DNA from 4 places in the Streptomyces sp. MMS24-W38 genome. Region 1 is predicted to be linked to each of the others. Evidence: riboswitches for the same ligand, from Rfam matches in the RefSeq annotation. Region 1 holds a riboswitch; each other region holds the start of a gene.
What was found. Region 1 has a riboswitch for cobalamin ahead of AC6F7H_RS23050 (cobalamin biosynthesis protein). Riboswitches for the same ligand answer to the same signal wherever they lie in the genome.
Positions count from the first base shown of each region.

Region 2: another riboswitch for cobalamin. It lies ahead of AC6F7H_RS07210 (ribonucleoside-diphosphate reductase subunit alpha); the one in region 1 lies ahead of AC6F7H_RS23050 (cobalamin biosynthesis protein).
Region 3: another riboswitch for cobalamin. It lies ahead of AC6F7H_RS26300 (FecCD family ABC transporter permease); the one in region 1 lies ahead of AC6F7H_RS23050 (cobalamin biosynthesis protein).
Region 4: another riboswitch for cobalamin. It lies ahead of AC6F7H_RS03700 (energy-coupling factor ABC transporter permease); the one in region 1 lies ahead of AC6F7H_RS23050 (cobalamin biosynthesis protein).

Region 1 is NZ_JCBCPP010000001.1:5,291,788-5,295,244, reverse strand. It holds gene AC6F7H_RS23060 (inorganic phosphate transporter) at 60-1,322, shown strand; gene AC6F7H_RS23055 (hypothetical protein) at 1,354-1,575, shown strand; cobalamin riboswitch at 1,727-1,865, shown strand; gene AC6F7H_RS23050 (cobalamin biosynthesis protein) at 1,991-2,947, shown strand; gene AC6F7H_RS23045 (cobyric acid synthase) at 2,944-3,457, shown strand, end outside.
Region 2 is NZ_JCBCPP010000001.1:1,875,156-1,878,612, reverse strand. It holds gene AC6F7H_RS07210 (ribonucleoside-diphosphate reductase subunit alpha) at 1-1,546, opposite strand, end outside; cobalamin riboswitch at 1,672-1,866, opposite strand; gene AC6F7H_RS07205 (GNAT family N-acetyltransferase) at 1,882-2,388, opposite strand; gene mctP (monocarboxylate uptake permease MctP) at 2,471-3,457, opposite strand, start outside.
Region 3 is NZ_JCBCPP010000001.1:5,998,865-6,002,321, forward strand. It holds gene AC6F7H_RS26290 (hypothetical protein) at 1-537, opposite strand, end outside; gene AC6F7H_RS26295 (VOC family protein) at 826-1,299, shown strand; cobalamin riboswitch at 1,366-1,486, shown strand; gene AC6F7H_RS26300 (FecCD family ABC transporter permease) at 1,589-2,698, shown strand; gene AC6F7H_RS26305 (ABC transporter ATP-binding protein) at 2,698-3,457, shown strand, end outside.
Region 4 is NZ_JCBCPP010000001.1:1,072,121-1,075,577, reverse strand. It holds gene AC6F7H_RS03715 (energy-coupling factor ABC transporter ATP-binding protein) at 1-591, opposite strand, end outside; gene cbiQ (cobalt ECF transporter T component CbiQ) at 588-1,337, opposite strand; gene AC6F7H_RS03705 (energy-coupling factor ABC transporter substrate-binding protein) at 1,344-1,706, opposite strand; gene AC6F7H_RS03700 (energy-coupling factor ABC transporter permease) at 1,703-2,410, opposite strand; cobalamin riboswitch at 2,441-2,650, opposite strand; gene AC6F7H_RS03695 (ABC transporter substrate-binding protein) at 2,828-3,457, shown strand, end outside.

The DNA of each region.
Region 1 (3,457 bases):
CGTTCACTCAGGTTACCTACGTTCAACGCGCCAATGACTTCGAACGATTGCCTGGGTAAATGGAAAGCTTCTCGCTGATCCTCGCGATTGTGGTGGTAACCGCACTCGCGTTCGATTTCACGAACGGTTTCCACGACACCGCGAACGCGATGGCGACAACCATTTCGACCGGTGCCCTCAAGCCCAAGGTCGCGGTGGCCATGTCCGCCGCACTGAACCTGGTGGGCGCCTTCCTCTCCGTGGAGGTCGCCAACACGATCTCCAAAGGCCTCGTCGACGAGGCCGGCATCCGTCCCGAGGTCATCTTCGCCGCACTGGTCGGCGCGATCCTCTGGAACCTCCTGACCTGGCTGGTCGGTCTGCCGTCCAGCTCCTCGCACGCCCTGATGGGCGGTCTGATCGGCGCCACCGTCGCCTCGGCGGGCTTCGGCGCGGTGCACGGTGACGCCCTGGTCACCAAGGTGCTGATCCCCGCGATCGCCGCGCCGCTGGTCGCCGGCCTCGCCGCGATGTTCGCGACGCGGCTGACCTACCGTCTGGGCAAGAAGGCCGACGGCAAGGCGTCCGAGAAGGGCTACCGGGCGGGTCAGATCGCCTCCGCCGGCCTCGTCTCGCTGGCCCACGGCACCAACGACGCGCAGAAGACGATGGGCATCATCACCCTGGCCCTGGTCGCCGGCGGCACCCTCGCCCCGGACTCCGACCCGCCCCTGTGGGTCATCGTGTCCGCGGGCGTCGCCATCGCGCTCGGCACCTACCTCGGCGGCTGGCGCATCATCCGCACGATGGGCAAGGGCCTGACGGACCTCCAGCCGCAGCAGGGCTTCGCCGCCCAGACCAGCGCCGCGACGGTCATCCTGGCCTCCTCCCACCTCGGTTTCTCCCTCTCCACCACGCACTCGGTCTCCGGTGCCGTGATGGGTGCGGGCCTGGGCCGCACGGGCGGTGTCGTCCGCTGGTCGACGGCCACCCGGATGTTCGTCGCCTGGGGCCTGACGCTGCCGGCGGCGGCCCTGGTCGGGGCCATCGCCGAGCTGGTCTGCCGGGCCGGCAGCTGGGGCACCGCCGTCGTCGCCGTCTTCCTGGTCGCCTCCAGCGCGGCGATCTGGAAGATCTCCCGGCGGGAGGTCGTCGACCACACCAACGTCAACGACCACGATGCCGCCGACGGTTCGGCCGCCACCGCCGAGGAGCCGGCCGGCGTGGTGACCGCCGCCATGGCCGCGGTGACCCCGCCCCCGGCCGGCAGCCCGGCCGAAGACCTCTCGGCCACCATCCCGGCCCCGGCCGCCACCGACCCGGCCGCCAAGACCACCGTCTGACCGCGCCCCGGTACGAAGGAAGAAGAGCACCATGAAGATCGACTGGGCGGCCCTCGGTTCCGTCTTCGGCGTCAGCCTCGTGGTCACCGTGGCCCTGGTGGCCCTGTTCACCCTCGGCATCGTCGGCCTGTCCCGCCACGAGCGGGCCGCGGCCCAGGGCCGGTCCGCGGCCCTGGCGGTCACCGGCGCCTACGCCTGCTTCGCGGCCTGCACGGCGGCAGTGGCGTACGGGATCTATCTGATCATGGCCTGATCCTGACCTGATCACGGCCTGATCAGAGCCGTCTCCGTCCGACGGGCGGTGCGGGGCTTCGCGCCCCGCACCGCCCGTTCGCGTTCCCCCACCGGAACCCCTCTGTGGGCCTCAGCACACTTCAGCCTCGCAGGTCAAAGGCAGGTTGACGGTTCTTCCGGACCGTGGTGGACTGCCCGATGCCAATGCGGCGGCAGGAGAGGAAGCCGGTGGAAGTCCGGCGCGGTCCCGCCACTGTCACCGGGGTGAACACCCCGGGAGCCAGGAACTCTCACCGCCGGTCTCGTCGAACCAGGGCGCGGACACCCTGAGTGAGGACATATCGCCATGCCCGGCTGCCCGTCGAGGTCGACCAGCGACGCCCCACCCCGGCTCGGGGCGGACGTTTCCACCGGATCCCCCACCGGCTGAACCCATGGGTGCCGATCGCGAGTTCGCGTACGGCGCCGCCGCCGGCCTCCTCGGCGACCTGCTCCTCGGCGATCCCCGCCAGGGACATCCGGTCGCCGCTTTCGGGCGGGCCGCGGCTGCCGTGGAACGGATGCTGTGGCGGGACGACCGCGGCCGGGGCGCGTTGCACACCGCCGTCTGCGTCGGCGGGGCCGTCGCCCTGGGGAGCCTTGCCACCCGGTGCGTACGGTCCTCCCCCGCCGCCTCGGTCGCCCTGACCGGCGCCGCCACCTGGGCCGTCGTCGGCGGGACGTCGCTGGCGGCCGAGGCCCGCACCATCGGGCAGGCCCTTCAGGCCGGGGACCTCGATGCGGCGCGGGCGCGGCTGCCGCACCTGTGCGGGCGGGACCCGCAGGCGCTGGACGCCGACGGGATCGCCCGCGCGGTGGTGGAGTCCGTCGCCGAGAACACCTCCGACGCCGTGGTGGGCGCCCTGGTGTGGGGCGCCGTCGCCGGGGTGCCGGGACTGCTCGGGTTCCGGGCCGTCAACACCCTGGACGCCATGGTCGGCCACAAGTCCCCCCGGTACCGGCGCTACGGCTGGGCCTCCGCCCGCCTCGACGACGTCACCGGGTGGCCCGGGGCGCGGCTGACCGCCGTACTCGCCGCGGTCGCCGGGCCGGACCCGCGGGGCGCCGTCCGGGCGTGGCGTGCGGATGCCGCGAAGCACCCCAGCCCCAACGCCGGCCCCGTGGAGGCGTCCTTCGCGGGCGCGCTCGGCGTGCGGCTCGGCGGAACGCTGTCCTACGCCGGGCGGGTCGAACACCGGCCCGTCCTGGGCGGCGCCGGCCGTCCCGTGGCCGTGGCGGACATCGAAAGGGCGGTACGGCTCTCGCGGCGCGTCGGCTGGCTGGCGCTCGGCGTCGGTGCCGCCGCGCGGATCGTCGCCGCGCGGATCGTCGGGAAGGGGCGCAGGTCATGAGTGGTGGGGGGCTGCTGGTCGCCGGTACCACCTCGGACGCCGGCAAGAGCGTCGTGACCGCCGGGATCTGCCGGTGGCTGGTACGGCAGGGCGTCAAGGTCGCGCCGTTCAAGGCGCAGAACATGTCGCTGAACTCGTTCGTGACGCGCGAGGGCGCCGAGATCGGGCGGGCGCAGGCCATGCAGGCCCAGGCCTGCCGGGTCGAGCCGACCGCACTGATGAACCCCGTGCTGCTCAAGCCGGGCGGCGAGCGGAGCAGCCAGGTGGTGCTGCTGGGCAAGCCGGTCGGCGAGCTGAGCGCGCGCGGCTACCACGGCGGACGGCAACAGCAGTTGCTGGGCACGGTGCTGGACTGCCTCGCACAGTTGCGGGGCACGTATGACGCGGTGGTCTGTGAGGGGGCCGGGAGCCCGGCCGAGATCAACCTGCGGCGCACCGACATCGTGAACATGGGGATCGCCAGGAACGCCGGGCTCCCCGTCCTCGTCGTCGGCGACATCGACCGCGGCG
Region 2 (3,457 bases), 3.4 Mb from region 1:
CGCCCAGCCCCACCGGGCGCCAGCGGGCGTTGGAACGGCGCGCCTGCTCGGTCGGGTAGAAGTTGATGTCGACGACCCGGTCCAGGAAGGTGACGGCGGTGCGGACGGTGGTGTCCAGCCGCTCCCAGTCGAGGGCGCCGTTCGCCCGGTCGACGAACGCGCCGAGGTTGACCGACCCCAGGTTGCAGACCGCCGTCTCCCCGTCACTGGTGACCTCGAGGATCTCCGTGCACAGGTTGGACGAGTGGACGACGTGGCCCGGCTCGGCGGTCTGGTTGGCGGTGCGGTTGGCGGCGTCCTTGAAGGTCATCCAGCCGTTGCCGGTCTGGGCGAGGGTGCGCATCATGCGCCCGTACAGCTCTCGCGCGGGGAGCGTCTTCGTCGCCAGACCCGCAGCCTCGGCCGCCCGGTAGGCCGCGTCGAACTCCTCGCCCCACAGGTCGACCAGGTCCGGGACGTCGGACGGGGAGAACAGCGACCACGGCGCGTCGGCGCTGACCCGGCGCATGAACTCGTCCGGCACCCAGTGTGCGAGGTTCAGGTTGTGCGTGCGGCGGGCGTCCTCACCGGTGTTGTCGCGCAGCTCCAGGAACTCCTCGACGTCCGGGTGCCAGGTCTCCAGGTAGACAGCCGCCGCGCCCTTGCGCCGGCCGCCCTGGTTCACGGCGGCGACCGAGGAGTCCAGGGTCTTCAGGAACGGGACGATGCCGCCTGAGTGCCCGTTGGTGCCTCGGATCAGCGAACCGCGCGAGCGGACGCGGGAGTAGGACAGGCCGATGCCGCCGGCGTGCTTGGAGAGGCGGGCCACCTGGTGGTAGCGGTCGTAGAGGGAGTCCAGCTCGTCCTTGGGGGAGTCGAGGAGGTAGCAGGACGACATCTGGGGGTGTCGGGTACCGGAGTTGAACAGGGTGGGGGAGGAGGGAAGGTACTCCAGGCGGCTCATCAGGCCGTACAGCGCGGCGACTTCGTCCACCGAGCGGGGGGCGCCGTTCTCGGCGAGACCGGCGGCGACCCGCAGCAGGAAGTGCTGCGGTGTCTCGACGACCTTGCGGGTGACCGGATGCCGCAGCAGATAGCGGCTGTGCAGGGTGCGCAGGCCGAAGTAGCCGAAACGATCGTCCGCGCCGGGGTCGATCAGCGCGTCGAGACGGGCCGCGTGCAGCACGACGAACTCGGCGGTCCGGTCCGCGACGAGGCCCTCGCGGTGTCCCGTCGAGATCGAGGAGGTGAACGACGTGACACCCTGCGAGGCGGCCTCGGCACGGATGCCGAGCGTCAGCAGTCGTGCGGCGAGCCGGGAGTAGGCGGGGTCCTCGGAGATGAGCCCGGCCGCCGCCTCGGTGGCCAGCTCCCGCAGCTCGGTCTCGTCCGCATGGGCGGACCGGCCGCGCAGCGCGGCGGCGGCGACCCGGCCGGGGTCGGCGCCCTGGAGGTCGGCGGTCAGCTCGGTCAGGGTCCGCAGCAGCGCGGCACCGGGGCCGTCGCTCACGTCGCTCATGTCGGTCACGTCGACCGCTGAAGCCGGATCGGCTGGCGCGATGGTCACGTGGGGCTCTCCCTCGCTCGGCACGGGGCCTCGTCGAGGGCAGGGGGCAGCACACGGGCGCGCGCACGCACCTCGCGTCCACCGGCCCATTCCACGAGGCCCGGACGTCAGGCACCCGGACCGGACGGCCGGGCGCACTGTCGGCAGGTCCTCGGACTGAAGCCCGTGCGGGAACGCGGAAAACGCGGAAAACGCAGAAAACGCGGACACGCACAAGTACACCGTTGCGGGACAGTTCCGGATTCACACCGGATTCCCCTGCGGCGACAGCAAGTATGAGCATACATCTTGTGCCGTGTGCCGCCAGCGGACCCATATCTTGTGTCGCGGTGGGGTCAGAACGCCAACGTGTAGGAGAGAAGGTTGATGTCGTCCAGGTGCGGAACCGGGTTCCAGTCCCGCTCGGGGGTGCGGGCGAAGCCGAGACGTTCGTAGATGCGGTGGGCGGAGTGCATCATCCGCTGGGTCGACAGCACGACCCCCACACACCCCTGCGCGGCCCGCGCCCGGTCGACACAGGTGCGGACGAGGGCCTCCCCCACTCCGCGGCCCCGGGCCGCACGGGCGACCACGAGCATCCGGATCTCGGCCTCGCCGGGCCCGGCCAGGTCGGCCATGGGCCCGCCGTCCGGAACGAACGTCACTCCACCGATCACCTGGCCGCCGTTCACGGCGACCAGCACCTCGGCGGCGGCGGCCCGCTTGGCGACGTCCCTGAGCTCACCGAGGTACGGGTCGTTCTCCCCGAAGTCGAGCAGACCGTCCTCCAGATAGGCCTGCGCGGTGATCTCACCCAGCGTCTTGTACTCGTCGGGCTGCACCGGCCGGATCATGGTGTCCATGGTGCGAGTGTGCCCGACGAGCGGGGCAGCGGGCCGCCGATTTTTCTCCGGCGGCACGCTGCCCGAGCGCGCCTGTACGGCGTCAGTGCTTGCTCTCCGCCGTGTCCAGGGGCAGCTCCGTGCTGACACCCGGGTCGCCCGCGTCCGCCGTGTAGTCCTGCGGCCGGGTCTCGTCGATGCCCTCGGGGGCCTTGGCCGCCCTCAGGGCGAACGTCAGGGCGATCGTCACCAGGGCGTTGAGCACGAACGCGGTGAGACCGATGTAGCCGATCTCGCCGATGCCCGGGATCGCGTCCGACGAACCGCCGAAGTGCTTCTGCGTCGGCGAGGCCACCCCGTACGCCGCGACCGTGCCGTAGATCATGCCGACCGCCCAGCCGCCGAGCAGCGCCCAGCGGTGGAACCAGCGGGTGAACAGGCCGCCCACCAGGGCGGGGAAGGTCTGCAGGATCCAGATGCCGCCGAGCAGCTGGAAGTTGATGGCGACCGTCTTGTCCATGGTGAGAACGAAGACCAGCGCACCCACCTTCACCAGCAGCGAGACCACCTTGGAGACCTTGGTCTCCTGCGCCGGTGTCGCGTCGGGCTTGAGGAAGTCCTTGTAGATGTTGCGGGTGAACAGGTTCGCGGCCGCGATCGACATGATCGCTGCCGGCACCAGCGCACCGATGCCGATCGCCGCGAAGGCCACACCGGCGAACCAGTCCGGGAACATGTTCTCGAACAACTGCGGGATCGCCAGCTGCCCGTTGCTGACATCGACCCCGGCCGCGATCGCCATGAAACCGAGCAGCGCCAGCAGGCCCAGCATCAGTGAGTACAGCGGCAGGAGCGTGGTGTTGCGGCGGATCACCTCACGGCTGCGCGAGGACAGCGTCGCGGTGATCGAGTGCGGGTACATGAACAGCGCGAGCGCCGAGCCCAACGCCAGCGTGGCGTAAGTCCACTGCCCCGCCTCGCCCGGCACCAGCGAACCGCGCGGCGCGCCCGTGGCCGGGTTGGTCTCGCTGTACGCCTCGCTCGCCTTGGCGAAGACGGCGTCGAAGCCGCCCAACTTGATCGGGATGTA
Region 3 (3,457 bases), 710 kb from region 1:
CAGGTACTTGTTGTAGGGGCGGGGGCGACGGTCGAGAGCGAAGAGCAGCTCCAGCAGAAACCGAGTGCTGTCGGCGGCATCGAGGCGAGCGGCGAGAACCTGGCCGTCCCGGTGGTTCTTGACGGAGCGGTAGAGAGAGTTGGCATAGGCGTCGAGCCAGCCGCTGGAGTCCTGGAACGCCTCATCGGCACGCAGCCGAGCCTTGTCGGCGAGGATTCGGGCGATGCCTCCGTCGAGCCGGTCGAGCAGGACCTGGGCACGGGCGAGGCCGTAGCGTTCAGAACCGGGCATCCCGGCTGCACGGAACTCGGTGAGGGAGACGATGACGAGGTCGAGCAGGGCGGTGCGGTGGCCCGTGAACCGGGTGAGATCGGTCGTGGCGTCATCGGCGATGACCACGTAAAGGTCGTGGTCGGAGTGTGCTGTGATCATGCCGTCGTGGGCTCGGGAACCTTTGAGGACGAGGCCGACGACTGCTGGATCAGCGGCGGCGAGTTCGACGAACGCGTCGTGGGCGAGAGGCTGCTGAGCAGTCATGGGGTGGATCTCCGGTGAGGTGATGACGGGTATGCCTGCTGGGGCGGCCCCTGGTACGGGAGGCGCCCGGCACCGTCTGCGGCTGCACATGGCCGCCGCCCGGAAGATCAACGCACATCCGGACTCTATCGCCTGGCCGGGCCGTGGGACAGAGCGTTCGGGGAGTCGTCAGGCTGCTGCTTCCCGGTTGGCAGCAGCCCTCGACGAATGGCTGCGACCAGACGCCGCGCTCACCTCTTGGCCAGCCTGAGCGGTCGTGAACAGACGACAGCACCGACTGGGAGAGTCATGACAAGTAGGTTCACCGAGCCGGCCGTTGACTGCCACGATCCGGAGAGGCTCGCGGCCTTCTGGTGCGAGGTCCTGGACTTCGAGGTGATCGACCGGAGCGAGGGCGAGGTCGGGATCGGCTCCTGGGCGCCGACCGTCCAGGATGTTCGCGCCCGCCAGATGCCGCCCACCCCGCTGTTCATCCGGGTGCCCGAGGGCAAGACCGTGAAGAACCGGTTGCACCTCGACGTCAGCCCGATCGACGGCAGCACCGAGGACGAGGTGACCAGGCTGCTCGGCCTCGGCGCCGCCAAGGTGGGCGTGGGCCAGGGCTCAGACCGGAGCTGGGTGGTCACGGCCGACCCCGAGGGCAACGAGTTCGACGTCCTGCGCACCCCGGCACCGCGGAACCAGCTCGACCCTGCCGGGGATCCTGTAGCGGCACTCCCCACCGCCAGGCCGTTGACCAGGACAGATACAGAAGTCCGGTGAGAGTTCCAGGCCACCCCGGCGGAAGGTGATCTCCGCCACCACCGGCGGGGGTGTCCTGGTGGGCAGGCTAAGCTGCACGTGCCCCGCGGGGGAAGTCCGGTCGAATTCCGGCGCTGACCCGCAACGGTAGGCGGAGCCCGTCCGAGGTCCCGCAAGCCCGATCACCCGCGGTGCGAAGGCTCCTGTCAATCGCCGTGGACTGCGAAGAGGTGCTGCGCAGGGCGCCCCGCGCCCGGGGCCGCTCCTTCTGTTGCGCAGGGGCACGGCCTGAGGCGAAAGCGACCCGCCCGTGGCCACCACCCTCGAAACCGAACCTGCCAAGCCCGCGCACACGCCCCGTACCGGAGCCGGGGTCGCGTCCCCCCGGCGCGTTCCACTGCCCCTTCTCCTGATCGGCCTGGGCGCCGCTCTGCCCGTGTCCCTCGTCTGCGGGGTGGGGATCGGGGCGTCGGGGATCTCCTGGGGCGAGGTGCTGCACCATCTGTGGGCCGGGTCGACGGGCGGGTCCATAACCCCCGGCCAGGTGCCGGCGTACACCATCGTCTGGGAGCTGCGCTTTCCCCGGGCCGTGCTGGCCGCGATCGTCGGGGCCGGGCTGTCGGCCATCGGCGTCGCGGTGCAGGCCATGGTCCGCAACGCGCTCGCCGACCCGTACGTGCTGGGCATCTCCTCGGGTGCGGCCGTGGGTGCCAACGCCGTGCTCATCTTCGGAGCCTTCGGCGCGCTCGGCGTCTGGGCCCTGTCCACGGCGGCGTTCCTCTCCGCGCTTGTGGCCATGGTGCTGGTGTACGCGATCGCCCGTACCCCTCGCGGCCTGAGCCCGCTGCGACTTGTTCTGACGGGCACCGCGATGTTCTACGGTTTCTCGGCCGTCACCACGTTCATGGTGTTCGCGGCCGAGCGCGGTGAGGCGGCTCGTTCCGCGATGATGTGGCTGCTCGGCAGCCTCGGCGGCGCCGATTGGGCCTCCGTTCCGATCGCCGCGGGGGCGGTGCTCGGCGGCCTCGTCCACCTCGCGTGGTCGGCGCGCCGTCTGAACGCCCTGGCCATGGGCGACGAGACGGCCGCCGCGCTGGGGGTGGACCCGGGGAGGCTGCGCAAGGAGCTGTTCCTGGTCTCCGCGGCCGTCACGGGGGCGGTGGTGGCGGTGAGTGGGGCGATCGGCTTCGTCGGGCTGATGGTTCCGCACGCCGTACGGATGCTCGTCGGCGCCGACCACCGGCGGCTGCTGGCCGTCGCACCGCTCGCCGGAGCCGTCCTGCTGGTCTGGGTGGACATCCTGTCCCGCGTGGTGCTCGCACCGGTCGAACTGCCGGTGGGCGTCCTGACCGCGGCCATCGGCGTGCCGTGTTTCGTCCTGCTGATGCGCCGCCGTTCCTACACCTTCGGAGGCATGTGATGCGGGTCGACGTCGACGCACTGACCGTCGAGTCCGAGGGTGCCCGGCTGGTGGAAGAGGTCACGCTGGGGGCGGCCGAGGGGCAGCTGGTCGGTCTGGTCGGGCCCAACGGCAGCGGGAAATCGACCCTGTTGCGCTGTGTCTACCGGGCGCTGCGTCCCTCGGCCGGTACGGTCCGGCTCGGCGGTGAGGACCTGTACGCCATGAGTGCGCGTGAAAGTGCCCGTCGGGTGGCCGCACTGCCCCAGGAGTCGGTCACCGAATTCGATTTCACGGTCGCCGAGGTCGTGGCGATGGGACGGTTGCCGCACCAACGGTCGGCGGCCCGGGCCACCGATGAGGACCGCGGGGCGTGCGAGGCCGCGCTGGCGGGGGTCGGCGCCGGCCACCTCGCCGACCGTGGCTTCCTCACCCTCTCCGGCGGCGAGAGGCAGCGGGTCCTGATTGCCCGGGCGCTCGCCCAGCGACCCCGGGTGCTGGTGCTCGACGAGCCCACCAACCACCTGGACATCGCCCAGCAGCTGGAAGTGCTCGCCCTGGTGCGTGGCAGCGGGCTGACGGTGCTCACCGCGCTGCACGATCTCAACCTCGCCGCGCTCCACTGCGACCTGCTCCATGTCATCGACGGCGGCCGGATCGTCGCCTCCGGCGCTCCGCACGACGTGCTCACCCCCGAGCTGCTGGCCGAGGTCTTCGGCGTGCGGGCGCATCGCGTCCCGCATCCGGAGACCGGCGCCGTACAGCTGCTCTTCGACCGTC
Region 4 (3,457 bases), 4.2 Mb from region 1:
CATGACGACCGTGGTGCCGTTCGCGCGCAGCCCGTCGAGGGTGGCGAGCAGCCGCTCCTGGCCGTCGGGGTCGAGCCCCGCCGTCGGTTCGTCCAGGATCAGGACCCGGGGCCGCATGGCGACCGCGCCCGCGATCGCCGTCCGCTTGCGCTGCCCGTAGGACAGCAGGTGCGTGGGCCGGTCGGCGAGGGCGGTGATGTCCAGCGCCGCCAGCGCCTCCGTCACCCGCGCCCGCACCTCCGCGTCGGACAGCCCGAGATTCAGCGGTCCGAACGACACGTCCTGGCCCACGGACGCCGCGAACAGTTGGTCGTCGGGGTCCTGCACCACCAGCTGCACGGTCGTCCGCAGCCGGGTCAGCCCCTTGCGGTCGTACCGGACGGGTCGCCCCGCCACGGTCAACTCGCCCGCACCCGGCCGCAGTCCACCGCTCAGCAACCGCATCAGCGTCGTCTTGCCGCTGCCGTTGCGGCCCAGCAGGGCGAGCGCACGCCCCTCCCGCACCTCGAAGTCGAGGCCGGTGAGCACGGCCGGGCCGTCCTCGTACGCGAACGACGCGCCCCGCAGGGCGACCAGTGCGGGCCCGCTCATGACAGGGGTCCTTCCAGGACGAGGGTGAGGACGGCCAGCGCGACAAGCAGCACCACGCTCCCGGCCGTGAAACGGACGGAGACCCGGGCCTCCGGCACCAGCACGCGCAGCGTGCCGTCGTAGCCGCGTCCGGCGAGCCCCGTCTGCAGCCGCGCCGCCCGGTCGAAGGACCGGACGAACGCGGTCGCGCCGAGCCCGCCCAGCGAACGCCAGGTCGCCGCACGGGTGGTGTGCCCGAGCCGGGCCGCCTGCGCCTCCCGGACCCGGCGCACCGAGTCGAGCAGCAGGAAACTCATCCGGTACGTCACCAGCGCCACATCGACGAGGGGAGCGGGCACCCCGGCCCGTACCAGGCGCGGCAGCAGATCCGACATCGGCGTGGTGAAGGCGAACAGCAGCACCCCGAGGGAGGCCGCCGAGGTGCGCAGCAGCAACTCCCCGGCACGCAAAGGCCCGTCGTCGGCCCAGGCCACGAACCCTCCCGGCCCGCCCACCCGCACCAGCAGCGTGAGCGCCCCGGTCACGCAGAAGCCCAGCGGCACCCGGTAGGCACGCCACAGTCGCCGGCCCGGCACCCTGGCCGGGCCCAGCAGCACCGTGAGCGCGGTCAGCAGCACCAGGGCCGCTCCCGGCCAGGGCGGCAGCGAGATCGCCAGCACGGTGAGCCCCAGCCCGAGCACGGCCTTGTCCACGGGATGACGGCGGCGCCAGCGACTGCTGTGCGCCGCCGCGTCGATCGGCAGCACGGGGGATCAGCCCCCGGGACCCGCGGGGGCCGCGTCCTCGGCGTCCGCCTCGGTGCCGACCCCTCGCGCCCGTTCCGCCCCCTGCCGGCGCCCCCGCCGCAGCCCGAAGTAGTACGCGAGCACGCCCGCGCCGATCGCCGCCTGGAGGGCGAACAGCGCCGACTCGATCTCCCCGGACGGCGGTTCGTACAGCGGCGAGAACCACGGCTCGTAATCCGGGTCGATCTCGGTGATCGCTGTCTCCGCCTCCGCGTCGGCGCCCGCGAACGGCTCCTCCTTGTGGTCGCCGAGCCCAAGGGCCAGCGGCACCACGGCGAGCACGGCCACCAGAAGCAGCAACAGGGAGTTGATCTTCGCGTCACGGCTCATCGGGCCACCGCCTCGCCCGCGCCCGCCGACTTCTTCCCGATCCCGGCCACCAGCACCCCGAGCCGGGTCAGTTCGCCCTTGCTGGACTGCACCAGCATGCGCATCACCAGCACCGTCAGCAGCCCCTCGCTCACCGCGAGCGGGATCTGCGTGACGGCGAAGATGGAGCCGAACTTGCCGAGCGCGCCCAGGAATCCGCTGCCCGGGTCGGGGAAGGCGAGCGCCAACTGCACACTCGTCACGCAGTACGTCGACAGGTCGGCGACGAACGCTCCGCAGAACACCGCGGCCATCAGCGGCGCCCCGTACCGCCGCGCCAGCCGGTAGACCCCGTACCCCGCCCACGGCCCGACGACCGCCATCGAGAAGACGTTGGCGCCGAGCGTGGTCAGCCCGCCGTGGGCGAGCAACAGGGCCTGGAACAGCAGGGTGATGGTGCCCAGCACCGCCATGACCGGCGGCCGGAACAGGATGGCGCCCAGCCCGGTGCCGGTGGGATGGGAGCAACTCCCGGTCACCGAGGGAAGTTTCAGTGCGGACAGAACGAAGGTGAACGCTCCCGACGCCCCCAGCAGCAGCGTGCTCTCGGGATGTTCCCTGACCTCACGGGTGAGCGACCGGGCTCCGTGGACGACGAACGGCGCCGACGCGACGCCCCAGGCGACCGCGTGCGCCGGCGGTAGAAAACCCTCGGCTATGTGCATGGCTCAGCAGACCCTCTCCAGCACCTCGTGGATGGTTGACGCGCCTTGGCCGGTCTCCTGGCTGACGGGTACCACCGCCCGTGCTCCGCCTTCCCGGGTCCGAGGTGGACCCAGTGGCTGCCTTTCGGTCCTGTCGAGGGGACAGGGCCTGGGGCCGGAGCCGGACTTCCCGATCACAGTGGCGAGGGCCGCACCGGCATCACACCGGATTTCCCGTTCACCAAGGCGAGGCGACACTAGACCCCGTCCCGGCCCGCTGACAAGCAGTCCCCGGGGGCGCGCGGACGGCGCTCCGCGGCTCGCGCCCCGCGGACCCGGCCCGCCGAAGCGCGGGAATGAGGGGAGGGGGTCCTGGGCAGAACTCTGCTGCAACTAATATGCAACAACGAGATCCGGGCAGCAAAGGTGTGAGACTCGATGACGACCCGACGAATAAAGGGTGCCGCCCTCGCGGCGACCATGGCCGCCGCGGTCGCCGCGTGCTCGGCGCCCGGCGGCGGCACGGACGGCGCCGCGGGCGGCGGGTCCGCCGACTCCGTGGTGATCGGGGTCGGCTCCGAGCCGGACACCTTGAGCCCGCTCCTCGGCTACGGCAAGGACGGCAACTCCAAGATCTTCGACGGGCTGCTCGCCCGGGACGCCGACCTGGAACTCGAGCCCGCCCTCGCGAAGGCGCTCCCCGAGGTCGCCGACGACGGCCGCACCTACACCTACACCCTGCGCCCCGGCGTGAAGTTCAGCGACGGCGAATCCCTCACCGCCGAAGACGTCGTCTACACGTACGAAACGGTCCTCGACGACAAGACCAACAACACCGCCAAGAGCGAACTCGACGCCGTCAAGGAGGTCCGGGCGGACGGCGACGACAAGGTCGTCTTCACCCTCAAGTACCCCTACGCCGCCTTCCCGGCCCGCACCGTCCTGCCCATCGTCCCCGAGCACGTCGCCGGCGAGCAGGACCCCAACACCGGCGCCTTCAACACCGAGCCGATCGGCACCGGACCGTACGTCCTCACCGGCTGGAGCAAGGGCGAGAAGCTCACCTTC